2 regions of the Rhodoferax sediminis genome follow, and region 2 is predicted to be linked to the other one. Evidence: predicted binding sites of a transcription regulator. Region 2 holds the regulator's gene; the other holds the start of a gene.
What was found. The regulator HrcA, encoded in region 2, represses chaperone genes, less so after heat shock. The targets are predictions, from matches to a motif close to TTAGCACTCNNNNNNNNNGAGTGCTAA.

Region 1 (13,113 bases), 660 kb from region 2:
TGCCCCTGCGCGAGCAGGTGCAGTTCGAGGCCGTCCTTGGGCTGAAGGTTGATCACGAGACGGTTCGCCGCGCCCAGCGGCGCCTTGAAAATCGCGTGCGGCGTCGGGCGGAAGTTCACCTCGATGTGCGCATCGCGCGAGGCCAGCCGCTTGCCGGTGCGAATGTAGAACGGCACGCCGGCCCAGCGCCAGTTGGCGATTTCGGTGCGCAGCGCGACGAAGGTCTCGGTGCGGCTGTTGGGGTTGACACCAGCCTCGTCGCGGTAGCCGGGCACCGCGACGCCGCCCATGTTGCCGGCCGCGTATTGCCCGCGCACCACGTGCTGCGACAGGGTCTGCGGCGTCCACGGCGCGAGCGAGCGCAGCACCTTGAGCTTTTCGTCGCGGATGGCATCGGCATGGGCGTTGATGGGCGGCTCCATGCCGATGGCGCACAGCAGCTGCAGCGCATGGTTTTGCACCATGTCGCGCAGCGTGCCGGTGGTCTCGTAAAAGGCGCCGCGTTTTTCGACGCCCAGGTCCTCGGCGATCGTGATCTGGATGTTGGCAATGGTCTCGCGCCGCCACAGCGGCTCGAACAGCGCGTTGCCAAAGCGCAGCGCAAACAGGTTCTGCACCGAGGGCTTGCCCAGGTAGTGGTCGATGCGAAACACCTGGCGCTCGCTGAAGGCGCGGCACACAATGGCGTTGATGGCGCGGTTCGACGCCAGGTCGTGGCCCAGTGGCTTTTCCAGCACGATCCGGGTGTTGGGCCAGTTCAGGCCGGCCGCGGCAATCTGCTCGCAGGTGGTGCCGAACAGTGCCGGCGCGGTGGCGACATACATCACCACGGTGTCGGCCTCGCGCTCGCCCAGGCGCGCGGCCAGGCGCGCGTAGTCGTCGGGCCTGGACAGGTCCATGCGCACGAACTGGAGCAGGTCGGCAAAGCGCGCAAACTCCTCGGCGTTCGGGCGCTTGGCGCCTTCGACGCTGTCGAAGCGGGTCTGGATCAGGGCGCGGTATTGCGCGTCGGTCAGATCGTCGCGCGCGACGCCGATGATGCGCCCGCCCTCGGGCAGGGTGCCATGGCGAAAGGCCTGGAACAGCGCGGGCATCAGCTTGCGCCAGGCCAGGTCGCCGGTGCCGCCAAACAGGACAAGATCGAAGGACATTTTTTTACGAGTTACATGGAAACGGATTTGTAATGTAACTTTATTTCAAAGATAATTCAACGATGAACCAACTCGATGCCCTCAAACAGTTCACCACCGTGGTCGCCGACTCGGGTGATTTCCGCCAGCTCGACGCCTTCAAGCCGCGCGATGCCACCACCAATCCGTCGCTGATTCTGAAGGCGGTGCAAAAGGCCGAGTACCGCTCGCTGCTGACCGACACGGTCACCCAATTCCGCGGCCGCGCACTCGACGAAATCGTGGACCGGCTGCTGGTGCGCTTCGGTGCCGAGATCCTGGCCATCATTCCCGGGCGCGTGTCCACCGAGGTCGACGCCCGGCTGAGCTTCGACACGAACGCCAGCGTCACGCGGGCCGAGCGCATCGTCGAGCTGTACCAGGCCGAGGGCATTCACATCGATCGCGTGCTGGTCAAGGTGGCCGCCACCTGGGAAGGTATCCAGGCCGCGGCGCAACTGGAGCGACGCGGCATCCACACCAACCTGACGCTGCTGTTCTCGTTCTGCCAGGCGGTGGCCTGCGGCCAGGCCAGGGTGCAACTGATCTCGCCGTTCGTCGGCCGTATCTACGACTGGTACAAGAAGACCGCCGGGGCGGCCTGGGACGAAGTCGCCAACGCGGGCGCCAACGACCCCGGCGTGAAGTCGGTGCGGCAGATCTACAACCACTACAAGCACTTCGGCATCGCGACAGAGATCATGGGCGCGAGCTTTCGCAACGTGGGCCAGATCGTGGCGCTGGCCGGCTGCGACCTGCTGACCATCAGCCCCGAACTGCTCGCGCAGCTGGCCGCCAGCAAGGCCCCTTTGGTGCGCGCGCTGGACCCGCAGGCGGCGAAGGCGCTGGACCTGCCGGCCGTGAATTTCGACGAAGCCGGCTTTCGCTATGCGCTCAACGAAGATGCCATGGCCACCGACAAGCTGGCCGAGGGTATCCGCGCGTTCGCGGCCGATGCGGTCAAACTGGAACAACTCATCCTGGCAGCCTGAGCATGGCGGTGCCGACGCGCCCACGTGGTGACCAGACCGCCGCCTGGCGGGCGTTGCAGGACGCGAGCCGCGCGGGTGGCCGCAACTTCGGCGACTTCGATCTGCGCGATGCCTTCGCGACCGATCCACAGCGATTTGCGGCGTTCAGCCAGAGCGCGCCGCACGTCTTCGCCGACCTGTCGAAGAACCTGATCGACGACGCCACGCAGGCGCTGCTGTTCGAACTCGCTCGGCGGTGCGGCGTCGAGGCGCACCGCGATGCGATGTTCGCGGGCGAGAAGATCAACACGACAGAGCAGCGCGCCGTACTCCACCATTTGTTGAGAAAACCGGCTCAAGCCCATGCCAGTCATGCGCAATCAGCTATCAATAGTGAAGCAAACGGGTTGACGCATGAACTCGCGCAGGTGCACGCCACGCTGGACGCGATGCTGGCCTACGCGCAGGCCGTGCGCTTGGATGCCGCCATCACCGACGTCGTCAACATCGGCATTGGCGGCTCCGACCTCGGGCCGCAGATGGCGGTGCTGGCGCTCGATGAATTCACCCTGCCGGGCAAGCGCTTTCACTTTGTCTCGAACGTGGACGGCCATGAGCTGGCCGCAGTGCTCAAGCACCTCAGGCCACAGAACACGCTGTTCCTGATCGCCTCCAAGACCTTCACCACGGCGGAGACCATGACCAATGCGCAGTCGGCGCGGCGCTGGTTCGAAGGGCAGGGCGGCACCGACATGGCGCGCCACTTTGCGGCGCTCACCACCAACGTGGCGGCGGCCCGCGAGTTTGGCATCACGACCACCTTTGGTTTCTGGGACTGGGTCGGCGGGCGCTATTCCCTGTGGTCGGCCATCGGGCTGCCGATTGCCATCGCCATCGGCGAGGCCGGGTTTCGGGACTTCCTGGCGGGCGCGCATGCGATGGACGAGCATTTCCGCACGGCGCCGCTGCAACGGAACCTGCCCGTGCGCCTGGGCCTGCTCGACGTCTGGTACCGCAACTTCCTGGGCTTCACCAGCCGCAGCATCGCGCCGTACCACAGCGCCCTCAAGCGGCTGCCGGCCTATTTGCAGCAGCTCGAGATGGAGAGCAACGGCAAGCGCGTCGACCTGCAGGGCCAGGCGCTGCCGTTCGGCACCGCGCCGGTGCTGTGGGGCGAGCCCGGCACCAACGGCCAGCATGCGTATTTCCAGATGCTGCACCAGGGCACGGATGTGGTGCCGGTCGAATTTGTTGCGGTCAGGAAGCCGATGCATGACCTGCCGGGACATCACGACCGGCTGCTGGCCAACGCCCTGGCGCAGGCGCAGGCGCTGATGGTGGGCCAGGTGGACGCGGGTGGGCATCGCCACTTTCCCGGCAACCGGCCCAGCACCTTCCTGCTGTTAGAGGAGCTGACGCCGGCGAGTCTGGGCGCGCTGCTCGCGCTGCAGGAGCACCGCGTGTTCTCAAGCGGCTCGGTCTGGGGCATCAACAGTTTCGACCAGTGGGGCGTCGAACTCGGCAAGGTGCTGGCCCGGGACATCGAGCCGCGGCTGCAGTCGGGGGACAGCACGGGACTGGACGGTTCCACGGCCGGCCTGTTGCAAAAACTGAGAGCCAAATAGGCTGCAAGCCATTGCAGTTCGTACGCAGTCAGCTATAAAACAAATAGCACGCAAGAAAAACCCGCAGGTCGCAAGACCGTGGGGTTCTGTTTCGGGGTTTTGTCTGAAACGTCAGAATGCCGCGGGCCGCCATTTGAGCAAGCGCTTTTCCAGCCGCGTCAGGATGAAGTCGGCCACCAGCGCGACCGCCGCGAGCACGATCATCGCGGCGAACACGCCACTGGCATTGAACGCACCCTGCGCGGTGGAGATCAGCAGGCCCATGCCCTGCTTGGCACCGAGGAATTCGCCCACCACGGCACCCACCAGCGCAAAGCCGAAGCTCACATGCAGGCTTGCCAGGATCCAGGACATGGCCGAGGGGATGACGACAGAGGTGGTGAGCTGGCGCTTGGACGCGCCGAGGATGCGCGCATTCGCGATCAGGTACTTATCGGCCTCGCGCACGCCCTGGAAGGCGTTGCCGAACACGACGAAGAACACCATCACCACGGCCAGCGCCACCTTGGAGGCCATGCCCAGCCCGAGCGCGATGACGAACACCGAGCCGAGCACCACGCGCGGGATCGAGTTGGCGATCTGGATGTACAGGCTGAACACGTCGGCCAGCAGCTTGTTGCGGCCCAGCAGGATGCCGCAGATGATGCCGCCGATGCCGCCGATCAGGAAGCCGATCATGGTCTCCTCCAGTGTCACGGCCACCTGCACCCACAGCGGGCCCTGCGAGGTGCCGTCGCGAATCCATTCGACGATCTGCGCCCAGATCAGCGAGGGCTGGGAGTAGAAGAAGGGGTCGATCCATTTCAGGTTGGCGCTCAGCTCCCAGCCGCCCAGCACCAGCACCAGCACCGCAATGCGCAGGCCGATGATCACGAAGCGGTGCCGGCGGATGGCCGCTTGCGCGACGACGGATTCGCGCGCCAGCGCCTCGTCGCTGAGGGAGGCGGGCAGGGCCTGATGACCCGGGCTCATGGCAGATGTGGCAATGGCATTCATGGCAAGTCTCTTTAATGAATCACGACTTCTTCGCGCAAGTCGGCCCAGATGTGCTTGGATAGCTCAATGAAGTGCGGGTCGTAGCGCACCTCCGACATGACGCGTGGGCGCGGCAGGTCAATCTCGTACACGCGCTTGAGCGTGGCCGGGCGCGCCGACAGCACAAACACGCGGTCGGCCAGCGCGATGGCTTCCTCCAGGTCGTGCGTGACGAAAACCACCGAGCCGCCCGTGCCCGACCACAGTTGCAGCAGCTCGTCCTGCATCAGCGTGCGGGTCTGCATGTCGAGCGCCGAAAAGGGCTCATCCATCAACAGGATCTCGGGGCTGTTGATGAAAGTCTGCGCCAGCGCCACGCGCTTGCGCATGCCGCCCGAGAGCTGGTGCGGGTAATGGTTGCCGAACGTGTCCAGGCCGACGCGGGCAATCCAGTCCGCGGCGAGCGCGTGGGCCTGTTTCTTCGGCATGCCGCGAAACAGCGGACCGGCCGCGACGTTGTCCGCCACGCTGCGCCACGGGAACACCGCGTCGGCCTGGAACACGAAGCCGATGCGCGGGTCGATGCCCTGCACCGGCTGGCCCATGACGTCCACCTCGCCTACGGTCGGGCGGAGCAGGCCGGTGATCATGTTCAGCGTGGTCGACTTGCCGCAGCCGGTGGGGCCGACGATGGCGACAAATTCGCCGCGCGCCACCGACATGGTGAAGTTGCGCAACGCCACCGTGGCGTTGCCGTCCGCGGAAATGAAGCGCAGCGAGACATCGCGGAAGTCGATCGCCGGGGTGTTTCCGGCGCTGGCCGGCAGGTCGTTCTTCATGTTACTTGGGGGCGCTCAGGTAGGCGTTGGTGTAGGTCTTGGACAGGTCGATGTTCTTGCTCTTGACCAGCGGCTTGTAGGTCGCGAGCACCTTGAGCACCGTTTCCGGGCCGCCGGCGGGCATGCGCGCATCGCTGGTGAACATCGGCAGCGAGGACTTCAGCGCCTGCACATACAGCGCCTTGTCGCTGCCGTAGTAGTCGCGCGGCACCAGTTCGGCAATCTGCTCGGCCGTGTGCGTGTGGATATAGGCCATGGTGCGCGCGAAGGCCTGCGCCAGCTTGGAAGCCTGCTCCTTGTGCGCTTCGGCCCAGGTGTTTTGCACGTACAGGCTGGCCGCCGGGTACAGGCCGCCCAGCGCCGCCTTTGTGCCCTCTTCGGTGCGCAGGTCCACCAGCACCTGGGCGTCGCCGGTCTTGAGCATCTGCGACACGGTGGGCTCGGTCGTCATGCCGGCCTGGATGCGGTCCTGCTTGATGGCGGCGATGAAGGAGTTGCCCGCACCGACCGGCAGGAGCGAATAATCCTTCGAGGCGACGCCCTGGCGATCGGCCAGGTAGCGGGTCAGGAAATCGGTGGACGAGCCCAGCCCGGTCACGCCGAGCGTCTTGCCCTTGGCGTCGGCCATGCTCTTGAAGCCTGCAGCCGCCGCCTTGGTCGAGACCAATTCCACCTCACCGGGCACCTTGCAGAACACTGCGATCGCCTGGACTTCCTTGCCCTTGCTCTGCAGGTCGATGGTGTGGTCGTAAAAGCCCACCACGCCCTGCACGGCGCCGGCGATCAGCTGGTTTTCGGCGTCCACGCCGGCGGGCTGCGACTGCAGCTCCACGCTCAGGCCGGCGTCCTTGAAGTAGCCCAGCGCCTCGGTCAGCTTGGCCGGCAGGTAGATGATCTTGTTGATGCCGCCCACCATGATGGTGATGGGCGCATCGGCGGCCTGGGCGAGGGGAGCGGCGGCGGCCAGGGCCGTGCAAAGGGCGGCGGTGAGCAGGGTACGGCGTGAAGGACGCATGGTGTGTAATCTCCTGGGTGATGAACAAGGACTGCGAGCACTGGCGCCGCAGGACCCTGCCAGTCTAGGAAATGCCATCCTTCGGGCAGCTTTCGCCCGCTGGCGAAATTTCTCATGGTTAACCCTAGTTTGTAAAATTGACCGAGCCGCCTTTCCCATGAAGCTCCTGCTCATCGAAGACAACCTGCAGCTGGCCCATTGGCTGGCCAGCTTGCTGCGCGAGCAGAATTTCGTGGTGGACCACATGGAGGACGGGGATGCCGCCGACCGCCAGCTGCAGCAGGCGCGCTACGACGTGGTGCTGCTGGACCTGAACATCCCGCGCCTTTCGGGGAAGGGCGTGCTGCGCCGGCTGCGCGAGCGGCGCGACGAGGTGCCGGTGCTGATCCTGACCGCGGCCGCATCGCTCGACCAGAAGGTGCAGTGCCTGGAAATCGGCGCCGACGACTATCTGGTCAAGCCGTTTGAAGCCCGCGAGCTGGTGGCGCGCATCAAGGCGCTGGTGCGCCGCCAGGTGCCGGGCAAGGCCAATGACATGAGCTGCGGCGATTTGCACTACGACCTGCGCACGCGCCAGTTCGCGCTGGCCGGGCATGAACTGGCGCTGCCGCCGCGCGAGCGCACGCTCCTGGAGACGCTGATGCTCCGGAGCGGCAGCACCGTGCCCAAACAGACGCTGATCGACGGCCTGTTCGACCTGGACGACGAGCCCAGTGCCGACGCGCTCGAGCTGTACGTGCATCGCCTGCGCAAGAAACTTGAGGGCAGCCAGGCCACCATCATCACCCTGCGCGGCGTCGGCTACCTGCTGCGAACTCGCGACGATGGCTAGCCTGCGCCTGCGCCTGGCGGCGTGGCTGCTGCTGCCGCTGTCGGTGTTCGTGGCGGTCTGCGGCTATCTGAATTGGCAAAACGCCGCGGAGGTGGCCGACTACGTGCAGGACCATGACCTGCTGGCCTCGGCCAAGGTGTTGTCGGACCGGCTGATCTGGGAAGGCGATGACATCCGGGCCAGCGTGCCGCCGGCGGCGCTGAGTCTGTTTGTCTCGCCCGCCCGCGACCGCGTCTTCTTGAGTGTGACGGGCGCCGATGGGCGGCTGCTGGCAGGCTCGCCGGATTTTCCCATGCCGCCGTCACGGCGACTCGCAGGGGTGGACCGGGCGCAGTGGTATGACGCCACATTCGACGGCTTGCGCGTGCGCGCGGTGATCACCCAGCGCTCGATGTACGACGTGGGCGGCGCACGGGATGTCACGATTGCGGTCGGCAAGACCACGGGCAGCCGCGACCACATGCTGCGCACCTTGTGGTGGCCGTCCATGGAGTATTTGCTGGTGGCGCTGGTGCTGGCCATTGTGCTGACGACGCTGGCGCTGACCTGGGAGCTGCGCCCGGTCGTGCGGCTGAGCCGCCAGCTCGCGCAGCGCGACCCGCTGCACCTGGACTTCGTGGTGGATGCGCATGCGCTGCACACGGAGCTGCGCCCCGTGGCCGAGACCATCAACCGGTTCGTGCGCCAGCTCAAGATGCACTCCGAGGCGCAGCGGCGCTTCATTGCCGATGCGGCGCATCAACTGCGCACGCCGCTGGCGCTGCAGGCCTCGCAGATCGAGTACGCGCGCTACACGCGAGCGCACCGGCAGAACTGGGAGACGCGCCGCGCCGACATGGACACGCTGTGGCTGGCCATGCAGACCAGCAACCGCCGGCTGGTGGACGTGACCAACAAGCTGCTGCTGCTGGCGCAGGCCGAGCATGGCGATGCACACACGCGCCTGGAGCGGGTCGATCTCGCCGCGGTGGCGCTGCGCAGCGTGGAACAGCTGGCGGCGCTGGCGGATCGTCGTCACATCGATCTGGGCCTAGACGCACCGCAGGCTGCGGGGACCGCGGCGGTGCAGGCGCAACCCGCGCTGCTCGATGCGCTGGTGACCAACCTGCTGGAGAACGCGCTGCGCTACACGCAGGAGGGCGGGCGCGTAACGGTGGGCGTGCGCGTGGCCGGCGCGGTCGTCGAATTGACGGTGGAAGACAACGGGCCAGGCATTCCGGCCGAGGCAATGGAGCGCGTGTTCGAGCGCTTCTACCGCGTCGCGCAGGACACCGAGGGTACCGGGCTGGGACTGGCGATCGTGCAGGAGATCGCACGCGCGTTTGGCGCCACAATCCAGCTCGCCGCCAACCCGCACGAGGCGCACGGCCTGCTGGTAACGGTGCGCTTTCCCGCGGGCGTTTCCACGTAAAAAGCCCCCGCAGGTCGTGCAACCTGCGGGGGCTTTGGGGCCTGCTTCGCTGGTTGGACCAGCGAAGTCGGTCAGTGCGGGATTACATGCCCATGTCGCCCATGCCGCCCATGCCGCCCATGCCGCCGGGCATGCCGCCGCCAGCAGGACCTTCGTCCTTCGGGGACTCGGCCACCATGGCTTCGGTCGTCAGCATCAGCGAGGCCACGGAGGCGGCGTTCTGCAGTGCGGTGCGGGTCACCTTGGTCGGGTCCAGAATGCCCATCTCGATCATGTCGCCATAGGTGTCGTTGGCTGCGTTGAAGCCATAGTTGCCCTTGCCGGCCAGCACGGCGTTGACCACGACAGAGGCTTCGCCACCAGCGTTGTAGACAATCTCGCGCAGCGGGGATTCGATGGCCTTGAGGACCAGCTTGATGCCCGCGTCCTGGTCGGCGTTATCACCCTTGATGGTGCCTGCGGCCTGCTTGGCGCGCAGCAGCGCCACACCGCCACCGGCCACGATGCCTTCTTCCACCGCAGCGCGCGTAGCGTGCAGGGCGTCTTCGACACGCGCCTTCTTTTCCTTCATTTCGATCTCGGTGGTCGCACCGACCTTGATCACAGCCACGCCGCCGGCGAGTTTCGCAACACGCTCCTGCAGTTTTTCGCGGTCGTAGTCGGAGGTGGCTTCCTCGATCTGCACGCGCACCTGCTTGACGCGGGCTTCGATGTCCTTGGCTTCGCCGGCTCCGTCGATGATGGTGGTGTTTTCCTTGCCCACCTCGATGCGCTTGGCCTGGCCCAGGTCAGCCAGCGTGACTTTTTCCAGCGTCAGGCCGACTTCTTCGGCGATGACCTTGCCGCCGGTCAGGATGGCGATGTCTTCCAGCATGGCCTTGCGGCGGTCGCCGAAGCCCGGGGCCTTGACAGCCACGACCTTCAGGATGCCGCGCAGGGTGTTGACCACCAGCGTGGCCAGGGCTTCGCCCTCGACTTCTTCGGCAATGATGAGCAGCGGACGGCCGGCCTTGGCCACCTGCTCGAGCACGGGCAGCAGGTCGCGGATGTTGCTGATCTTCTTGTCGAACAGCAGCACGAACGGGTTATCCAGCAGTGCGGATTGCTTTTCGGGGTTGTTGATGAAGTAGGGCGACAGGTAGCCGCGGTCGAACTGCATGCCTTCAACCACGTCGAGTTCGTTGTCCAGGCTCTTGCCGTCTTCCACGGTGATCACGCCTTCCTTGCCAACCTTGTCCATCGCATCGGCAATGATCTTGCCAATGGATTCGTCAGAGTTGGCGGAAATCGAGCCAACCTGGGCAATTTCCTTGGAGGTGGTGGTGGCCTTGGAGGCTTTCTTCAGCTGCTCGACCAAAGCGACCACGGCCTTGTCGATGCCGCGCTTGAGGTCCATCGGGTTCATGCCGGCGGCCACGTACTTCATGCCTTCGTGCACGATGGCCTGGGCCAGCACGGTGGCGGTGGTGGTGCCGTCGCCGGCGTTGTCAGAGGTCTTGGACGCGACTTCCTTGACCATCTGCGCGCCCATGTTCTGCAGCTTGTCTTTCAGTTCGATTTCCTTGGCCACGGACACACCGTCCTTGGTCACGGTGGGGGCGCCGAACGAACGCTCGAGCACCACGTTGCGGCCCTTGGGGCCCAGGGTGACCTTGACTGCATTGGCCAGGATGTTCACACCCTCGACCATGCGCGCGCGGGCTTCGCCGCCGAAAATGACGTCTTTTGCTGCCATGTTGATTCTCCAGATTCAGTTGATTGATAACGTGTGAAAGAGCGGGAAATTACTTCTCGACGACCGCAAACAGGTCTTCTTCTTTCATGACAAGCAGTTCGTCGCCATCGACCTTGACGGTCTGGCCGCTGTATTTGCCAAACAGCACACGGTCGCCGACCTTGACGGCCATGGGGCTCAGATCGCCCTTGTCGTTCTTTTTGCCGGGGCCAACGGCCAGCACTTCACCCTGATCGGGCTTTTCGGCGGCGTTGTCGGGGATCACGATGCCAGAGGCGGTCTTGGTTTCGCTTTCAACGCGTTTGACGATCACGCGGTCGTGCAAAGGACGAAGTTTCATAAGTGCTCCTTGTTTTAAAACAATGGGTTTGGGAATCAAAAGCAGCCACCGGAAAGCAACTGCCTGCCAACTCGCTGGATCGAGCGCTTGTTAGCACTCAATGCGGTCGAGTGCTAATGATAAGGGTTTTTAGCGGATTTTCAAGGGGCGCCGATAGCCGGCAACGCAATTTCGGGTCAGATGCCGGCTCTCGGTGTCGATTCTGGGTCAGTTCAGAACTTTTCGCTCTTAATTGTGAACATTTTTGACAAGCCAGTGAACGTAACTTGTTGCCGCGCTTGGGTTTTCTCACAGGCGGTCAAGAGTTTGGGCTGATGCGCCCTCGGACTTTTGAGGACACCATCAAGCAAGATGTTGAAAATAGGTGGTCGAACAAAATTTCAGAAATAACTGCGAATACCTACGTCGGATCAGGCAAAGTTGTGCGTCAGGGGCAAATGCCGCCTGGTTCCAATGCTTCGTGGCGTACCTCAACTTAACTTCAACCCGAACGGATCGGTTGATGCCTAGTGCCCAACGATATTTGTCCAACAATATGTCGAGCCGGGTAAGGTCAGCCGCCAACCTTGACTCTTGGAGTTGGGCGTGCCCCTGTTCTGCCCGCCCGCGAGGGAACGCCGTGGATCCGATCCGTGGTTGCCTCGCTATCAATGTGCTCAATGGCTGCGGTGACAAATTTTATAGAGGCCACCTCAAGGCGTCGCACGTCTCTCTCTGGTATGTACTTGCGAAGGCCTATTTCCTGCTGAAATATCTTCCAAACCAGCACCCTTTGCAGCTTCTTCCCTGACTCAGTAATTCTGAAGCTGGTCAGTGATTGTCCTTGTCCACGCTTGATTCGGGAGACAAATCCGTTTTGCTCTAAATGACCGAGGTGGCCAATCAAGTTGGTGCGGCCCAGGCCAGTAAGCATTTCAATCGAACGATAGTTGGCTGGCTGGCCATTCTCCAGTGCAACAAGCACTGATGCCGCTGCCGGGCTGAGGCCCAGCGGCGCTGCTGCGACTGAGATTAGCCGCACGGCGGCGGCGGCGGCTCGAGCCAAGTTGATGCTATAGGAAATGGAAACGGCATCTCTAACCACGGTTATGCCTCTCGCAAGCACGTTGGCTCAATCCAACAAGAATTGATGATTTCGCGAATGTCAATTTTGACATTAATTGGGCGACTCATGCCTGAAGGCATGGGGTGTGCGAATTTCATATTTACGCCGATGATCGATGTGCAAATTGAATTGAACGCATCAATGGAGCAAAGGTACGACCGCCCAGGTTGAATCTTGATTGCCAAGTCCCCTATAGTCCCGCGACATTTGAAGGATGCGCGAGAAAAACCGACCCGAAGCACAGCCCAGCCAAGCAAAACCAACGACCCTGGAAGAGGAGGTACAGGCGTTCCTCCTTGAACGCTACGGACCTTTGGTGCCTGCTGGGGAACTTTGGAAGGTCTTGCACTTTCCGACGGCCGATGCGTTCAGGCGGGCCGTTTTACACGGGCGCGTCTCGCTACAACTATTCACACTGAAAGGAAGACGTGGAAGATTCGCCGCGGCCTCAGCGGTGGCCGCATACATCGCCGCTGACTCATCTGCAGCCCAGAGGATTCAAGACATGCCGAAGTAAATAAATAGAGGGCAGATTGGGCCCCAAAACCCAAAACGGCCACCTTAAAGGGCAGCCGTCTTGAGGAGTACACAGAAAAACTGATACGTCGAAGCAACGCCAGTTTCCCCAGTACTCCTCCCAAAGTCAAGCGATCTAAATCCCAACTGTTGCCGGGATGAGACAACCTTTGCCTGGAGAAAGCATGAAACCGTCAAATCGTAAGGTCGTGAAACGCGCGCCCCATCGCACCGTGCGCGTCATCAACCAACCCCATACCCTCACGGCACCCGTGGAGTGCGAGTCTGAGCTTGAGCGAGACTTCGTGCGTCGGGCCACACTGTTCCCCTGGACCAAAGCGGTTATTCACCAGCCGTTTGTGTTTGAACTGGCGAGCCAGCGGCGATACACCACCGACTACCTCGTCGAACTGGTAAGCGGCCAGAAAATCGTCGTGGAGGTGAAGCACAGCCACAAAGTCGAGGAATACCGGGACACATTTGACCAAGCTAAGTGTCAAGCAGTCGAGGCTGGCATGACATTTTTGGTCAGCACGGAAAAGCAACTGCAAACGGGAGGCATCAACGAGCGGGTGAGCAT
Region 2 (17,298 bases):
CATGCACCACTCCACCACCTCGATGAGGTTGTCCGAATACACGCCGCGCAGGCGCGACAGCGCCAGCCCGAGCCGGTCCTTTTCCAGCCGCTGCGGCGCATCATTGGGCGGGTAGCCCTGCATGCAGGCGTAAATGCAGGCGCCGATGGCGTAGATGTCGGTCCAGGGCCCCATGGAGGAATCGCGGCGGTACATTTCGGGCGCGGCAAAACCCGGGGTGTACATCGGGCGGATGAAGTTGCCTTCCTTGGACAGCACTTCGCGCGCGGCGCCGAAGTCGATCATCACGGCCCGGTTGTCATCGGTAATGAACACATTGGCCGGCTTGATGTCCAGGTGCAGCATCTTGTGCTGGTGCACGATGCGCAGGCCGCGCAGGATTTCGTCGAACAGCGAGCGGATGGTGGATTCGCGGAACACCTTTTGCTTCTTGAGCTCGCGCGCGGCAATGATGAAGTCCTGCAGGGTCGCCCCCTCCAGGTAGTTCATCACCATGTAGACCGTCTCGTTTTCCCGGAAGAAATTGAGCACGCTCACCACGGAGGCGTGGGAGATCTGCGCCAGGGCGCGCCCCTCTTCGAAAAAACTCTTGAGGCCGAGCCGGTACAGCGACAGTTTTTCGGGCTGCACCTGCGGCAGCAATTCGCCGGGGCCGCGGGTGGCGAGCGAAGACGGCAGGTATTCCTTGACGGCGACCTGCTGGCCTTCGTTGTCAACGGCCAGGTAAACCAGGCCAAAGCCACCGGCCGAGACCTTGCGCACCACGCGGTAGCCGCCAATCATGGTATCGGGCGGCAACGGAGCTGGTTTGACCTTTGACATAATTCGGGGCGGGTTGGCCTGTGACAGGCTGCATGGGAATCCGGTTATTCTCAGCGATCACGCAACGACCACCAACTACCGTCTATCAATGCCAGTTTACAGCATGACCGGCTATGCCAGTGCCCAGCACAGCGCGGCCGCAACCAGCCCCGAGCCGGACTCGAAAGGCCCGGCGCCCATGCGCATCGGGCTCGAAATCCGCTCCGTCAACAGCCGTTTTCTGGACCTGACTTTTCGCCTGCCCGAGGAGCTTCGCCCACACGAGCCGGCCCTGCGCGAGCTGTTGAGCGCCCAGCTCAAGCGAGGCAAGGTCGAGGTTCGCGCGGCGCTGGAGAGCGCCGCCGCCAGCCCCCTGCCCGACCCGTCCCCACGGCTGCTGCAGCGCCTGAATGCCCTGCAGGACAGCATCCAGGCCTGGCTGCCCGATGCGCCGCCGCTCAGCGTGGCCGATGTCATCCGCCTGTCAGCACCCGAAGGCCGGGCCGATTGCGACTGGAGCCAGGGCTTGATGGCGCTGGCGGGCACCACCCTGCAAGCCTTGCTGGCCGCCCGCGAGCGCGAAGGTGCGCGCCTTGCGACCATGCTGCTCGGGCATCTGGCCCAACTGCGCGAGTTGACCCGGCAAGCCGGGCCGCTGGTGCCGCTGGTGGTCGAGCAGCAGCGCAACCGGTTCCTGCAACGCTGGCGGGACGCCATGGCACTCACCGACGGCACCGCCCTGCCCGAAGCGGCGCAGGACCGCGCCCTGACCGAGGCCACCGCCTTTGCCATTCGCATCGACGTCGCCGAGGAATTGACCCGCCTGGCCTCGCATCTGGATGAGATCGAGCGCCTTCTGACAAAGGGCGGCGAGGTCGGCAAGCGGCTGGATTTCCTGATTCAGGAACTGCACCGTGAGGCCAACACGCTGGGCTCGAAATCGGCGGCGCTGGAGCTGACCCACATTTCGGTGGACATGAAGGTGTTGATCGAGCAAATGCGCGAGCAGGTTCAAAATATCGAGTGACGCTACCATATTCATAGCACACTACCTACACCATCTATGGACTATCCAGGTAATTTATTCGTTGTCGCGGCCCCCAGTGGCGCCGGAAAATCCAGTCTCGTCAAGGCCCTGATGGAACTCGACGCGCGGGTCCAACCCTCGGTGTCGCACACCACGCGGGCGCCACGCGGCCAGGAAAAGCACGGCCGCGAATACTTCTTCGTGTCCCAGCAGGAATTCGACGCCATGATTTTGGGCAGCGCTTTCGTGGAGTGGGCGAACGTGCACGGCTTTCGCTATGGCACTTCCAAGAAAGCCATCGAAGAGCGCATCGCACAGGGCGCCGATGTGATTCTTGAAATTGATTTCCAGGGGGCGCTGCAGATCAAGAAGACCTTTGCCAACGCCGTGCTGATTTTCATCCTTCCTCCCAGCTGGGACGAGCTGCGGTCCCGGCTGGAGCGCCGCGGCGAAGATTCGCCCGAGGCGATCGAATTGCGCCTGAAGAACGCCGAGCTCGAAGTGGCGCAGGCCCACGAGTTCGACTTCGTTATAATCAACGAGTTGTTCGAGCGGGCGCTTTTCGATCTGAAAGCGATTGTCCACGCGCAACGGCTCAAATTCTCGGCCCAGCGCCGCGCCCGGGCCGACACGTTCCAGACACTGCACATTGCCTAGATTACCGGAGAACTTCATGGCCCGTATCACCGTTGAAGATTGCCTGCTGCAAATCCCGAACCGTTTCCAGCTGGTGCTGGCGGCCACCTACCGCGCCCGCATGCTGAGCCAGGGACACGCCGCGAAAATCGAGAGCAAGAACAAGCCGGGCGTGACCGCCCTGCGCGAGATCGCCGCGGGCAAGATCGGGCTTGAAATGCTCAAGAAAGTACCCAACTGATTGGGCTCCCGCCTCATCCCGAAAAAGCACCGCAATCCGGTGCTTTTTTTATGGCCCCATCACGCAAATATTGGCTCCGCGCTACATTTAGAGGATGGGCGCCGTGCTTAACCTCACTCCTGCCGGAAGCGGCAGGGCCTCGACTGGCCTGAACCCCAGCGAGGCCAGCGTGGCTGCGGCCAACGCGGCCGCGGCCAGCTTTGCCGCGCTCACGGCCAAACTCGACTACCTGGAGCCGTCCGAGGCGGAGCAGGTACGGCTGGCGTACCGCTACGCCGACCAGGCCCATCTGGGGCAGCTTCGCAACAATGGCGAGCCCTATATCACCCACCCGATCGCCGTCGCCGCCCAATGCGCCGAATGGAAGCTTGACGCCCAAGCCCTGATGGCGGCACTGCTGCACGATGCGATGGAAGATTGCGGCATCACCAAACCGGACCTGATCGAGCGTTTTGGCGCGCCGGTCGCCGAACTGGTCGATGGCTTGACCAAGCTTGAAAAGCTGCAGTTCACGACCCGCGAGGAAAACCAGGCCGAGTCGTTCCGCAAGATGCTGCTGGCCATGGCCCGCGATGTGCGCGTCATTCTGATCAAGCTGGCCGACCGCACCCACAACATGCGCACCCTGTCGGATGTGCCGCGGGAAAAATGGGGCCGCATCTCGTCGGAAACGCTCGATATTTATGCCCCCATCGCGCACCGGCTGGGCCTGAACCAGACCTACCGCGAACTGCAGGACCTGTCGTTCAGCCATTTGCGGCCCTGGCGCTACAGCGTACTGTCCAAGGCCGTGGCCAAGGCGCGCAGCCGCCGGCGCGACCTGATCCAGAAGGTGCAGCGGGACGTCGAGGCCGTATTTAGCGCCGCCGGCATGCAGGTGCGCATCTCGGGGCGGGAAAAGAGCCTGTATTCGATCTACAGCAAGATGAACGACAAGCATCTGAGCTTTGCGCAGGTCACCGATATCTACGGCTTTCGGGTGATCCTGTCCGACATTCCGGATTGCTACAAAGCCCTGGGCGTTCTGCACCAGCTGTACAAGCCGGTCCCTGGCAAATTCAAGGACCACATCGCCATTGCCAAAGTCAACGGCTACCAGTCGCTGCACACCACGCTGGTCGGCCCCTCGGGCGTCAACGTCGAGTTCCAGTTGCGCACGGAGGGGATGAATGTGGTGGCGGAGTCGGGCATCGCGGCGCATTGGCTGTACAAGGCAAGCGAGCCGGGCGACGGCACGGGCGACCGCATGGGTTCCAAATGGCTGCAGTCGCTGCTCGAGATCCAGTACGAGACCCACGATGCGGCCGAGTTCTGGGATCACGTCAAGGTCGACCTGTTTCCGGATGCGGTTTACGTTTTCACGCCCCGAAGCCAGATCATGGCACTGCCCCGCGGTGCCACAGTGGTCGATTTTGCCTACTCCATCCACAGCAATGTGGGCGACCGCACGGTAGCGGCCAAGATCAATGGCGAGCAGGTGCCGCTGCGCACCGAGCTGAAAAATGGCGATGTGATCGAAATCATCACGGCCCCCGTATCGGCACCCAATCCGGCATGGCTGGGCTTCGTGCGCACCGGCCGGGCGCGCTCCAAGATCCGGCACCACCTCAAGACACTCGCTTATGCCGAATCACAGGGGCTGGGAGAAAAACTGCTCACCCAGGCGCTGCGGGCGGAAGGCATGGAAAAACTGCCCGACAACGATGCGGCGCATCAAGCCATCTGGGACAAACTGCTGCGCTTTACGGGCAGCCGCAACCGCGAAGAACTCCTGACCGATCTGGGCCTGGGCAAAAGGATCGCCAGCATCGTTGCCAAGCGCCTGATGACCCTGCTCAGCGAGAGCGGCGAAAAACCCAATGCCGTGCTGATGACGCGCGAGCGCTACACGGCCCATGATCATGTGTCGCAGGGCGCCGTCACGCTCGACGGCAGCGAGAACGCGTCGGTACAGTTCGCCCTGTGTTGCAGACCCGTACCCGGCGACGAGATCGTCGGCTATCTTGGACGTGGCGAGGGCCTCGTGGTGCATACCAGCGACTGCGCGGTCGCCAGGCGGCTGCAGCACAAGGACAGTGAGCGTTTCATCACCGTGGGGTGGTCCGACGAGCCCGTGCGCACGTTTGAAACCTGCATCGTCACCACGGTACACAATGGCAAGGGCGTCCTGGCCCGGGTTGCGGCGGCTCTGGCGGCGGCGGAAGCAGACATCACCCATATCGACATGAGCGACGAGATTGCACAGGACGCCACCGATTTGCGGTTTGTCATTGCCGTGCGCGACCGGGCACACCTGGACTCCGTGCTGCGCAACTTGAAGCGCACACCGTCGGTTTTGAAGGTCGTGCGGGCGGCACCGGCCGCTTGACAGGTGCCCTTCCTTCCTCACGCCGCTGGCGGATAGGCCACCGCGAGCACCTCGATTTCCTGCGCCCCCGCCGGCGTCATCAGCTTCACGGCGTCCCCCTCGTGCGCTCTCAAGAGCGCCCTGGCGATCGGCGCAATCCAGCTCACCTGGCTCTTCGCGCTATCTGCTTCGTCAACGCCCAAAATGGTCACGGTGCGCTCCTGGCCGGAGGCATCGGCATAAGTGACGGTGGCGCCGAAAAAAATCTGGTCACTGCCGTGATGGACGCTCGGGTCGGTGACCTCGGCAATCTCCAGCCGTTTCGTCAGGAAACGGATGCGGCGGTCGATTTCGCGCAGGCGCTTCTTGCCGTACAGGTAGTCGCCATTTTCCGAGCGGTCCCCGTTGCGGGCCGCCCAATGCACAGCCTCGACCACTTTAGGGCGCTCACTGTCCATCAGGTCCAGCAATTCGGCGCGCAACCGGGCAAATCCCGCGGGCGTGATGTAGTTTTTCCCGCCCGCAGGCAATGGCGCCGGCGACAGGTCGGCGTCATCGTCATCCGCATCGGTCTCTTTGGTAAAGGCCTTGTTCATGGTGACTTCACAACCAATGAAAAAGCCCGCAATCCAGGGATTGCGGGCTTGTCGTTTGGTGCGGCTGGCAGGAATTGAACCCACGACCCCTTGGTTCGTAGCCAAGTACTCTATCCAACTGAGCTACAGCCGCGTAGCCGCAAATTGTAGCATGGCCCAAGCCCGAATTCGAACAGTCCCCTTCCTTACCGACTTCCAAACGCGCTCGACAGTGCGCTATTCAAGGTGTTGAGCCAATTCATCCCCTTCAACATACTCAAGCTATTGGTGCTTGCATTGATCACGGTCTGGTTCTGTATGTTCTGGTTGTTCAAGGTATTTTGGATAAACGTGCCGAACGCCGCGCCATTGAAAGGAGCGGTACTCAAGGTAGCGGTGCCCAGGGTGACAGAAGTCGGAGATGCAGAGTTCGCAGAACCCGGGGCTGGAGAACCTGGAGACACTGGGCCCGTAGCTGTAGCGACGGTGGCAGGCGTGGCGGCAGGTTGAACAGTATTGCCCGGCCCGTTTTGTATCAGGTTCAGGGTGCCCACCTGCTGATTGATGAATGCCGCCTGCGCCGGCGTAATTTTGCTCAGGTCGGCAATATTGAACGATGTGGTGACGAGCAGATTGCCGTTGATGGCAATGGAGCGCACAACGCCAAACGACACCGTCAGGCCGGCGCCGATGTCAAAGCCGCCACGCATCCCGTCCAGCGTCTTGTTGCTGGCAGCGAGCCATACCTCTCCACCCCGCGCCGGCTTCGACGTGGCTTGCGCCGCAATGGCGTGACCGCCACCAAACACGCAGCACGCGCCAGCCAGTGCACACAGCCATGTGCCGGCGCGGCACGAAAGAGAATGCAAGTATTTCATCAGAAGTCTCCCGGGCCGAGCTTGGGCAAAGTAATGCCGCCCAACCCGGCTCTATCAATGCCGGAGGCCAGCGGCGAGCGAGGTGCCACATGCCAGTCCACCGCGAGATTGAACCTGGCAGTGTCCATCCGGTTGTGGATAACAAACAGCAGATGGCTTTCCCAACTGGCCTCGAACGCTGCACGCGGCACGACTCGCGTGCCATTCGCAGGATCGCCGATCAGCACCCGGTCCGCCTGCAGCCCCTTGACGACCACGAAATGGTGGTAACCGTGCTGGTTGATCAGCACAATCGCCGGAACACGCGCTTCATTGAGCTTGTCCAGCGGCTGATTGAAGCCGTCCGCCTCGAAGCCATGGGCCGCCAGGAAGTTCTTCATGTCCAGCAACGAGAAACCCTCCCGCCGGATCTTGGCCTGATCGCCGTGCGCATACATTTCATCGAATACCGCGCGCTCGGTAATCGGGTAGCCGTATTGGTAGGTCAGCAGCGTCGCAACCGCGGCCGAACCACAGCTGAAATCGTATTGCTGCAGCAGCGTGCTTGCCTGACGCGCCTGTTTGATGCTGGTGACCGGCATCGCATAATCGCCGCCACCCATGCTCGGCAACTCAATCCGCGGTGCCGGGGCCTGCGCATGACACACACCCGCCATCAGGGCGGTCAACAAGAAGAGACGCATGGCGTTCTCCTGTTATTTCATCTGCAGATTCAGGGTGACCGCATTCTGGATCAGGACGTTGGCACCCGTGTTCTGGATCACCACCGGAATGCCACTCAGATTGGAAAACGAGCCACCGCCGATCGCATTCGTACCCGTCACCACCTGGTTGGCCGAGTTGTCTGCCGTCACGCCCGACAGTTTCGTGTCGGTGATCGTGAGGTCGCCGCCGCGATGGCTTGCCAAAGCATTGGCACTGACCGGATAGCCAAAACTGACAGCGCTTGACGCGCCAACACTCGCCGAAGTCTGCGCTGCCGCAGGCGTCGACGTCAGGGATGGCAATGCCGCAAGGAAGAGCAAGGAATAGCTCATTGGACGCATGATGACTCCCCTTTTATTGAACTCGCCACCCAGCCGTGGAGCCCCTCTTGCGAGGTGCGCCACGGCTGATGGGTGACTCGCCCGTGCTTAATGGACCTGCAGGTTGGCCATCACATTCACGCTTTGCTGCACCAGGGACGACATGCCGCTGTTCTGATTGGCCATCATGATGCCGGCCGCGGATTGCCCGACGCTGGTCATGCTGTTGGACATGTTGAAAGTCCCCGCATCGGCATAGGCCATGCCACCATTGCCGCCGGTACCGCCATTGCCGGTACCGCCATTGCCGACACCGCCTGTATTGACGCCGCCATTGCCGGCGCCGCCCGTGCCACCACCGCCACCGGCACCATTGCCACCATTGCCGGCGGTGGCGCTGCCATTCGTCGCGCTGCCGTTGGAAGCGCTGCCATTGGTCGCGGTGCCAGAATTGGCCAAGCCGCCGGCGCCGCCGGTACCGGCTCCACCGGTACGGGTGCCGCCGCCGCCATTGCTGGATGCGCTGCCGCCGTTGCCGCCGCCGCCGCCATTGCCGCCGGCCCCCGCAGTGGAGCTACCGCCGCCGCCGCCATTGCCGGAGCCGGTGGTGGCCGAGCCATTCCCGCCATTGGCGCCGCTGCCGCCGCCGCCACCGCCGCCGCCGCCGCCACCACCATTGGCCTTCGCCGACCCGCCATAGTTGTTGCCGCGGGCGCTGCCGCCACGAGCATCGCCGCCGTCACCCCCATAGGCATCGCCGGTGCTCGCGCCGCCGTTATGTGCACTGCCGTTGGTGGCGCTGCCGTTCGAGGCGCTGCCGCCCAAACCGCCGGGGGCCGCTGCGCCGCCCGCACCCGCACCGCCCGCACCCGTACCAGAGGGGTCCCCGCCGTAGCCGTTGCCGCCGTGGCCACCATAGCCTTTACCGCCATTGGCATTGCCCCAGTTCTGCGCGTTGTTGCCGATGTCATGTATGGCATTGCCGGTCACCGTGCCATTCAGTTCACTCTTGGCGACGAAAGTGGACTTGGTGAACGTGCTGGAGAACGAGGCCGTGGAATTGTTGTTGGCGGCAGCCGCACGGTCGCTTGCGGTCGCATCACCGGTTTTCCATTTCGTGATGGTCTTAGTGTTGCCGCTGTGCTGGTTCGAATTATTGTTCTGCTGCGCAGTGGAATTCTCGTTGGCGTTCGGGCCCGCGCCCGTCTGCGTCGAGGTGGCGGTCGCGGTTTGATTTCCTGTGGTCGCGGTCGTAGTACCGACTGTGCCGTTGTTCGTCGGGTTGGCCCATGCGGACCCGAACGCAAGAACAATGGCCGTCGCCAATAGTGTCTTTTTCATACGGTCTCTCCTTGAAGTTAAATGTTGAAGTTACGGTTTGAGTCGCGCTAGGTGCCACCCAACGGGGCTTCCGCATAATTCGTGCCAGATGCGGCACGAATGCCCACCACCCTCTATCCATCAAGAGAAAACGACTACTTGCTATGGCATTGCGCAACACGACAGCGCCTGCAGCATGAAAGAGCGAGCTTTTTTCGGCGGAGTGTCACGCCTTCTTGACAGTCTTTTTTGCTCTCATGGCTGCTGGTGTTGCGATCACCGATGGAATGAATCGGGATCAAGCGATCCAGCCAGAAAGATGGAGCACGCAAACTGTATCGGCTCTGTGACGCCTCAAATCGCGTTTTACATGGAGGGTTGCGGCGGCGCATGTGCGCATGCCTTTGCCAGGTGCCATACGACCCACTTTGGACCCGATTTTCGGGCACAGACAAACATTGCATCAATCTTGTGACAAGGGGGGATCGAGTACAGCTGATTCCAATGACCGGGAACAGAGCCAGCCATGAAATCCGCGCTCAGATGCGATGGTGGCACACCGTATTTACGTTTGGATGCAAGTTTCAAAACCGCTTACGCATCAGGAAATTTGGCAAAACTCCAACTACCGCGGAACCATTGGCCCCAATCACACTGAATCGCCGGGCCGACCCTGCCTGCGCAAACCAGCGCATTGATGACCTGAGATGAATAAACGGGTGAAAACGAGGCGCAAAGTTCTCGCAAATTGCTCTTGAAGTGATAGCACCCCCTATTCAAGATGAAAGCGCGGTACATGTCCGGTCACGCCGCGTACCCCGCAACGGTTCACGCGCAGGTGGCACGGATTCGGGGCGCCTTCCGCACCATCCCCTGTTCAGGGGATGGCGCAATGCACCGGGCCATGTAGTCTGCGCACAGGAGGTTCGCCATGAACAATAAAAGTCTGCGGCACAGGCCTGCTGCCTTGCTCGCTTATTCAACCTTGGCGTTATCAAGCGCAGCCGTACAGGCGCAAAGCCCGTCAGCGTCACCGGAGAGTTCGGGCGCGCAGATCGAATCGCTGCAACAGCAGTTGACCGAGCAGGGTCGGCAAATCGAGACGTTGAAGCGAATAACGACCGAGCAAGAGAAGAAATACCAGGCCTTGCGGCGCGCATTGAGGCAGCAGGCCAGGGACACCCAGCCCGGCGAAACGGCGCAGGGGGAGAACGCAGAGCAGGCAGCCCCCAATGCACAAGCTGAGCAAAATCCGACGGACACGGAGCAGCATCCGGTGCAGGTCGGCGCGGCACCGAGCCAGGAGTCGCAGGCGCCAGTCGAGGTTCCGCGGCTGTTCGAGCAGCCCGGCATTCTGACGCCCAAGGGCAAATTCGTGTTTGAGCCGTCACTGGAGTACAGCTATTCATCGAATAACCGGGTTGCGCTGATCGGTTACACCATCATCCCGGCGCTGGTGATCGGGCTGATTGACGTGCAGCAGGTCAAGGACAGCATCCTCACGGGTGCGTTGACCGGCCGCTATGGCCTGACCAACCGCATGGAGGTGGAAGCCAAGATCCCCTATGTATATCGTTCCGATTCATCGGTGGGCCGGGAACTCAACACAGGGTCGGCTACCGACAGCGTGTTCAACAGCAGTGGCAAGGCGATCGGCGACGTCGAGGTGACCGCGCGCTATCAATTGAACGAAGGCAGCGCCACCAAGCCCTACCTGATCGGCTCGCTTCGCTTTAAATCCCGGACCGGCAAGGATCCGTTCGAGGTCGTGACCGACTGCCTGACCAGTTGCGTCGGCAATCCCGGCGGCACCGGCTTGCCGACCACGCAACCGACGGGCTCGGGCTTCTATCTGCTGCAGCCGGCGCTGACCTGGCTGTTCCAGTCGGACCCTGCCGTGTTTTTCGGAACCTTCAGCTATGCACACAACTTCGCGCGCAACAACGTGAGTTTGACGGTGCTCGGTGGGCAACAAGAATTCCTCGGAACCGTGAAGGCCGGAGACATCATTGGCGCCAACTTTGGCATGGGTCTGGCGCTCAACGATAGAACGGCCTTCAGCGTCGGCGTTGACCTGAACTCCGTCGGACGCACGCTGCAAAACGGCGCCCCGGTCACGGGGTCGGTCCGGGTTGTGCTGGCAAAACTGCTGTTCGGCTTCTCTTATCGCTACAGCGACAAGACCACCCTGAATTTCACGGTCGGCGCGGGCTTGACGCGCGATACACCGGACCTGACGCTGAACCTCAGGATACCTTTGTCGTTCTAGAAATAGCACCATGCAATCACGAAAGATATTGTGTTTGACACTGGGTAACGGGCCGTCCGCAGTAGAAGAGCACCTGCGCGGCCAGGATTGGGAAGTCGTTTCGGCCACCGATTTGGGGACGGCCCGCCAGATTCTCGGGAGCAACCACTTCCTGGTGTGCGTCCTGGTGCTCAATCAGCCAGCCCCTGATCTCATCGCCAGGATTGAGGCGTGCCTGAAGGCATCAAAGTCATCCGAGTGGGTTGGCGTTTTCCCACCGCAATCGCTTGAGTCGCCAGCCTTTCGCGGCCTGATTCTCGACTGCTTTTTCGACTACCACACGCATCCCGTGGACCTGGGCTATCTGGCCCGGACATTGGGACATGCCTACGGCCGCGCTACCTTGCGAGAGGGTCATGACCTGCAACAGCGCTGCATCGAGCACATGGGCATGGTCGGGCAAAGCGCTGCCATCGATTTGTTGCGCTCGCAGATCAAGAAAGTGGCCGTCACCAATGCGCCAGTATTGATCGGTGGAGAAAGCGGTAGCGGCAAGGAACTCGCGGCACAGGCCATTCATCAATGTTCACCGCGCGCAAGCGGGCCGTTCATCGCAGTCAATTGCGGGGCCATTTCGCCGAGCCTGATTCACTCCGAACTGTTCGGGCACGAGCGCGGCTCGTTTACCGGTGCGTCCACAGAAAAGCGCGGGTTGATTGAAATGGCGAACGGCGGAACCATTTTTCTTGACGAAATCGGCGATCTGCCGCGCGAATTGCAGACCAACCTCTTGCGCTTTCTGCAGGAAAAAACCATCAATCGCGTCGGTGCCACGCGCACCTTGCAGGTGGACGCGCGAGTTGTAGCGGCCTCGCACGTGGACCTGGCCGAAGCGGTGTCGTCGGGCCACTTCCGCGAAGATCTGTTTTACCGGTTGAACGTGCTGACCCTTGCGGTGCCCGCGCTACGCGAACGCAAGGGCGACGTGCCCATGCTGGCCCAGCACTTCTATCGGCGCTGTACGGCAGACAAGAAAACCCGTGTTGAAGGCTTCAGCAAGCAGGCCATCGCCGCCATGATGGCCTACGACTGGCCAGGCAACGTGCGGGAATTGTTCAACCGCGTGCAGCGCGCTGTGGTGATGACCGATCGGCGCATGATCACGCCGCTAGACCTCGGGTTAACCGTTGAAGAGGGTCAGAGCAGCATCGGCCTGGATACCGCCCGGACCATCGCCGAGCGCGACGCAATCTCCATTACCTTCAACCGGGTCGGACGCAACGTCACGCACGCCGCGCGCGAACTGGGCATTTCGCGCATGACGCTGTACCGCCTCATGGAAAAGCACGGTATCGCCTCCGGAGCGGGATAGACCACGAATTGAGACAGTGGGGATTTGGTAGGGCGTGTTGGGCTCGAACCAACGACCAAAGGATTATGAGTCCTCTGCTCTGACCAACTGAGCTAACGCCCCAAACCAGTTCCGATTGTAAGAGGCTACTTGTGGTGACTCAGCGCGTTGCTCACCAGCTTGGACGTGATATCCACAATCTGGATCATGCGGTCGTAGGGCATGCGGGTCGGACCGATCACGCCCAGCGTACCGACAATTTGCCCGTCTACCTCGTAGGGGGCACTGACAATCGACAGCTCCTCGAACGGTACGACCTGGCTCTCGCCGCCAATGTAGATCCGCACGCCCTCGGCCCGGCTGGAGATGTCGAGCAGGCGCATCAACTGGGTTTTTTGCTCGAACAGCTCGAAGGCACGACGCAGCTGCCCCATGTCACTCGAGAAATCGCTGACGGCCAGCAGGTTGCGCTCACCCGAAATCACCACTTCGTCCTGCGACTCGGTCAAAGCCTCCGAACTGATGGTGACGGCCGCCTGCATCAGCGTGGCGATTTCGCCGCGAAGCTTTTCCACCTCCTGCTGCAGCCGCTCGCGCACCTGCTCGATGGCCAGGCCCGCGCAATGGGTGTTTAAATAATTGGCAGCTTCGAGCAATTGGGACTGGGTGTAGTCCACTTCGGTGAAGATCACCCGGTTTTGCACATCGCCGTCAGGCGACACGATGATGACGAGGAAGCGCCGGTCGGACAGTCTTAAAAATTCGATGTGACGGAACACCGAGGTGCGGCGCGGCGCCATCACCACGCCCACAAAATGCGACAGGTTGGACAACAACTGGGCCGCGTTGGTAATCACCTTCTGGGGCTGATCCTGCGCCAGGCTCGGCGCAGACAGGGGCCCGTGCTGGGCCGTCAGCATGGTGTCCACGAACAGGCGATAGCCGCGCGCGGTCGGAATGCGGCCGGCCGAGGTATGCGGACTGGCAATCAGCCCCAGCTCTTCCAAGTCCGACATCACGTTGCGGATGGTCGCGGGCGACAAATCCAGGCCCGATGCCCTGGACAACGTGCGTGAGCCGACAGGCTGCCCGTCGGCTATATAGCGCTCGACCAGAGCTTTCAACAACAACTTGGCGCGATCGTCGAGCATTTGGTCATTTTAATGTTGTAATTTACAAATGAAATCAAAATTCCGCCATGTGGCGCTGATCGGCAAATACCAGGGTTCTGGCTCTGGCATTCTGACCGCATCTTCGCGCCAAGTGCTGGATGATATTGCCCATTACCTGGGCAAACAGGGTTGCGACGTCGCCCTGGAGCGCGACACGGCTGCCAGTACTGGCCTGAGCCAGTATCCGGTACTTGACGCCGCGGCGATCGGCTCCGAGTGCGATCTGGGTCTGGTGGTTGGCGGCGACGGCACCATGCTGGGCATCGGCCGGCGCCTGGCTTGTTACGGCGTCCCATTGATCGGCATCAACCAGGGGCGACTGGGTTTTATCACCGACATCCCGCTGGAAAATTACCAGACCGCGCTCACCCCCATGCTGCGCGGCGAGTACGAGGAAGACCACCGCAGCCTGATCCATGCCCGGGTCATGCGAGACGGGCGCTGCGTCTTCGATGCCCTGGCCATGAACGACGTCGTGGTCAATCGCGGAGGCACCTCGGGCATGATGGAACTCCGGGTCGAGGTGGACGGCCATTTCGTGGCGAACCAGCGCGCAGACGGGCTGATCATCGCCACACCCACCGGCTCCACGGCCTACGCCCTGTCGGCGGGTGGCCCCTTGCTGCATCCCTCTATCCCCGGCTGGCTGCTGGTTCCCATCGCTCCGCATAATCTATCGAATCGACCCATAGTCCTTGCTGATCAAACGGAGGTTGCTATTGAAATAGTAGCGAGCCGAGAGGCCAGCGCCAACTTCGACATGCAGTCGCTGGCCTCTTTGCTGCGCGGCGACCGCATCATCGTGCAGCGCTCGCAGCACCGTGTGCGTTTTTTGCATCCCAAAGGATGGAGCTACTTTGACACGCTGCGCAAAAAGCTCCACTGGAACGAAGGAGTTTCCTGAACGTGGCCCTCAAACGCCTGACCCTGCGCGACTTCGTCATCGTGCATGAACTGGAGCTGGATCTGGCCGATGGTTTCACGGTGCTCACCGGCGAGACCGGGGCCGGCAAATCCATCCTGATCGGTGCGCTGCAACTGGCGCTGGGCACGCGGGCCGATGCCGGCGTGGTGCGCGAGGGCGCCAGCCGTACCGATGTCTGCGCCGAGTTCGATGCCGCACCAAACCTGAACGACTGGCTGATTGAGTCGGGCTTTGACCTGTCGGACACCCTGCTGTTGCGCCGCACGGTCGACGCCCAGGGCAAGAGCCGCGCCTGGATCAATGGCAGCCCGGCAACCGCCACACAGTTGCGCGACATTGGCGAGCGGCTGCTCGACATCCATGGTCAGCACGCCTGGCAAAGCCTGACGCGGCCCGATTCGGTACGCGGCCTGCTCGACGCCTATGCGGGCATCAGCAGCGAGCCGGTGAGCAAACTCTGGGGCGCCTGGCGCGATGCGCAAAAATCGCTGGCAGACGCGCGCGCCGCCCAGAACAGCCTGCAGCGCGAGAGTGAGCGCCTGGCCTGGCAAATCGGCGAAGTGGACAAGCTCGCCCCGGGCTTTGATGAGTGGGACGAACTCAACACCAGCCACACCCGTCTATCGCACGCGCAAGCCTTGCTGGATGCCGCGCAAACGGCGCTGAGTGCACTGGAGGACGACGACGTCGGCGCGCTCGCAAGGCTCGCGCGGTCGCACACATCGCTACAGAATCAGGAGCATGTCGAGAAGGATTTTCAAGGGCTTGCAGAGGTTTTGGCGTCCAGTTTGGCGCAGGCACAGGATGCCGCGCACTCGCTGCATGCGTATTTGCGCAAGACCGATCTGGATCCGCAACGCCTGGCCGAACTCGACGAGCGCATATCCTCGTGGCTGTCGCTGTCGCGGCGCTACAAGCGCCTGCCGGAAGAACTCCCCGGTGTGCTGGCATCGTGGAAGGAAGAGCTGGCCACACTAAATGCCGCCTCGGATCTGGCGGCGCTGGAGGCGGCCGAACAAAAAGCGGGAGCCGCCTACAGGGCCGAGGCCCACAGCCTGTCCAAAGCCCGCGGCAGGGCGGCCCCCCGGCTGGCCAAGGCCATTACCCAGGTCATGCAGGGCCTGGGCATGCAAGGAGGCGTGTTCGAGGTGGCGCTGCAAAAGGTCGAACGCCCGATGCAAAGCGGCCTGGAAGAAGTGGTGTTCCTGGTCGCGGGTCACGCCGGCAGCACGCCGCGCCCGGTGGGCAAGGTGGCCTCGGGTGGCGAGCTGTCACGGATCGCGCTGGCGATTGCCGTGACCACCAGCCAGCTCGGGACCGCCCAGACCCTGATCTTCGACGAAGTGGATGCCGGGGTCGGGGGAGCCGTGGCCGAGACGGTAGGACGCCTCATGAAGCAGCTCGGGCGCGACCGGCAAGTGCTGGCCGTCACGCATCTGCCGCAAGTGGCAGCGTGCGCCGACCATCATCTGGTGGTCGCCAAGCAGCAGGATGCAACCGGCACGCTCAGTACCGTGGCACCGGTCAACGGCGAGCGGCGCGTGGCCGAGGTGGCACGCATGCTGGGCGGCGAACGCCTGTCCAGCACCACGCTGGCTCACGCCAAGGAAATGCTCGAGACCAGCGTGACCAAAACCGGGCTCAGGCCATGAGCCGCCTGGCCGCTCCCAAGGCGAATACCGCAGCGCGTCGCGCGCAGGTTGCCTTATGAGCCGCAAGGCTGCTCCCGAGGCGGATACCGCGGCGCGCAGCGCGGAGGTCGTTCTCATCACCGGCATGTCGGGCTCGGGCAAGTCTGTCGCGCTGCATGCGCTGGAAGACGCCGGCTACTACTGCGTGGACAACCTTCCCCCTGAACTGTTGCAGGCCTTTGTCGCCCTGGAGCAGCAGCACCGCGCCGGCCGGGTCGCCATCGCCATGGACGTGCGCAGTGCGGCCTCGCTGCCGCTGGTGCCCAAACAACTGGCCGAACTGCGCCGGCACGGCGTACAAATCAAGCCCCTGTTTCTGGACGCCACCACGGATACGCTGGTGCGCCGCTTTTCGGAGACCCGGCGCATGCACCCGCTGACGCGCCAGACCGCGGGCAGCAATACGGAAGACCGCAAGCGCGCGCTGGTCGAGGCCATCGAGCTCGAGCGTGAACTGCTGTCGGATTTGCGCGAACAGGCGCATGTGATCGATACCAGCATAATCCGCTCGGCCCAGTTGCAGGGCTACGTCAAATCGCTGATTTCGGCGCCTGCCAGCCAGCTCACGCTGGTGTTCGAGTCGTTTGCCTTCAAGCGCGGCATTCCGGTGGATGCCGACTATGTGTTCGACGTGCGCATGCTGCCCAACCCCCACTACGAGTCGGCGCTGCGCGCGCTGACCGGGCGCGACGAGCCGGTCGCCGCCTACCTGCGCCAGCAAGCCGAGGTGACCCAGATGCTCGGCGACATCCAGCACTTTCTGGACGCCTGGCTGGGTGCCCTAGCGCGCGACCATCGCAGCTACGTCACCGTGGCCATTGGCTGCACCGGCGGCCAGCATCGCTCGGTCTACCTGGTCGAGCAACTGGCCGACATCTTTGCCAGCCAATGGACCACCCTGAGGCGCCACCGCGAGCTGGATGTGGGTTGAGCCCGCCCCAGGCCCGACTCAACCCTGACTCAACAGCTTGCGAATCGGCGCGGGCAGCCCCAAGCCGGGCCACTGATCTGCGGCAAACCAGGCTCCCTCAAGGCCCGTCTTTGCACTGACTGGCAATTGC

Region 1: the regulator HrcA is predicted to act here: its motif matches at 11,003-11,029, upstream of groES (co-chaperone GroES).

The regions. Positions count from the first base shown of each region.
Region 1 covers NZ_CP035503.1:612,695-625,807, forward strand. Annotated here, with positions in the region: gene zwf (glucose-6-phosphate dehydrogenase) at 1-1,151, opposite strand, end outside; gene tal (transaldolase) at 1,214-2,161, shown strand; gene pgi (glucose-6-phosphate isomerase) at 2,164-3,765, shown strand; gene EUB48_RS02925 (ABC transporter permease) at 3,877-4,737, opposite strand; gene EUB48_RS02930 (ABC transporter ATP-binding protein) at 4,773-5,579, opposite strand; gene EUB48_RS02935 (ABC transporter substrate-binding protein) at 5,581-6,594, opposite strand; gene EUB48_RS02940 (response regulator) at 6,752-7,426, shown strand; gene EUB48_RS02945 (sensor histidine kinase) at 7,419-8,837, shown strand; gene groL (chaperonin GroEL) at 8,920-10,572, opposite strand; gene groES (co-chaperone GroES) at 10,622-10,912, opposite strand; gene EUB48_RS02960 (helix-turn-helix domain-containing protein) at 11,466-11,996, opposite strand; gene EUB48_RS02965 (TnsA endonuclease N-terminal domain-containing protein) at 12,719-13,113, shown strand, end outside.
Region 2 covers NZ_CP035503.1:1,268,566-1,285,863, reverse strand. Annotated here, with positions in the region: gene EUB48_RS06180 (serine/threonine protein kinase) at 1-822, opposite strand, end outside; gene EUB48_RS06175 (YicC/YloC family endoribonuclease) at 911-1,828, shown strand; gene gmk (guanylate kinase) at 1,865-2,485, shown strand; gene rpoZ (DNA-directed RNA polymerase subunit omega) at 2,502-2,705, shown strand; gene EUB48_RS06160 (RelA/SpoT family protein) at 2,800-5,073, shown strand; gene greB (transcription elongation factor GreB) at 5,091-5,648, opposite strand; tRNA gene EUB48_RS06150 (tRNA-Arg) at 5,705-5,781, opposite strand; gene EUB48_RS06145 (hypothetical protein) at 5,834-6,505, opposite strand; gene EUB48_RS06140 (C39 family peptidase) at 6,505-7,188, opposite strand; gene EUB48_RS21650 (hypothetical protein) at 7,201-7,551, opposite strand; gene EUB48_RS21300 (hypothetical protein) at 7,639-8,871, opposite strand; gene EUB48_RS06115 (FlxA-like family protein) at 9,782-11,119, shown strand; gene EUB48_RS06110 (sigma-54 dependent transcriptional regulator) at 11,130-12,470, shown strand; tRNA gene EUB48_RS06105 (tRNA-Ile) at 12,496-12,572, opposite strand; gene hrcA (heat-inducible transcriptional repressor HrcA) at 12,596-13,600, opposite strand; gene EUB48_RS06095 (NAD kinase) at 13,629-14,525, shown strand; gene recN (DNA repair protein RecN) at 14,528-16,198, shown strand; gene rapZ (RNase adapter RapZ) at 16,254-17,168, shown strand; gene mutY (A/G-specific adenine glycosylase) at 17,187-17,298, opposite strand, start outside.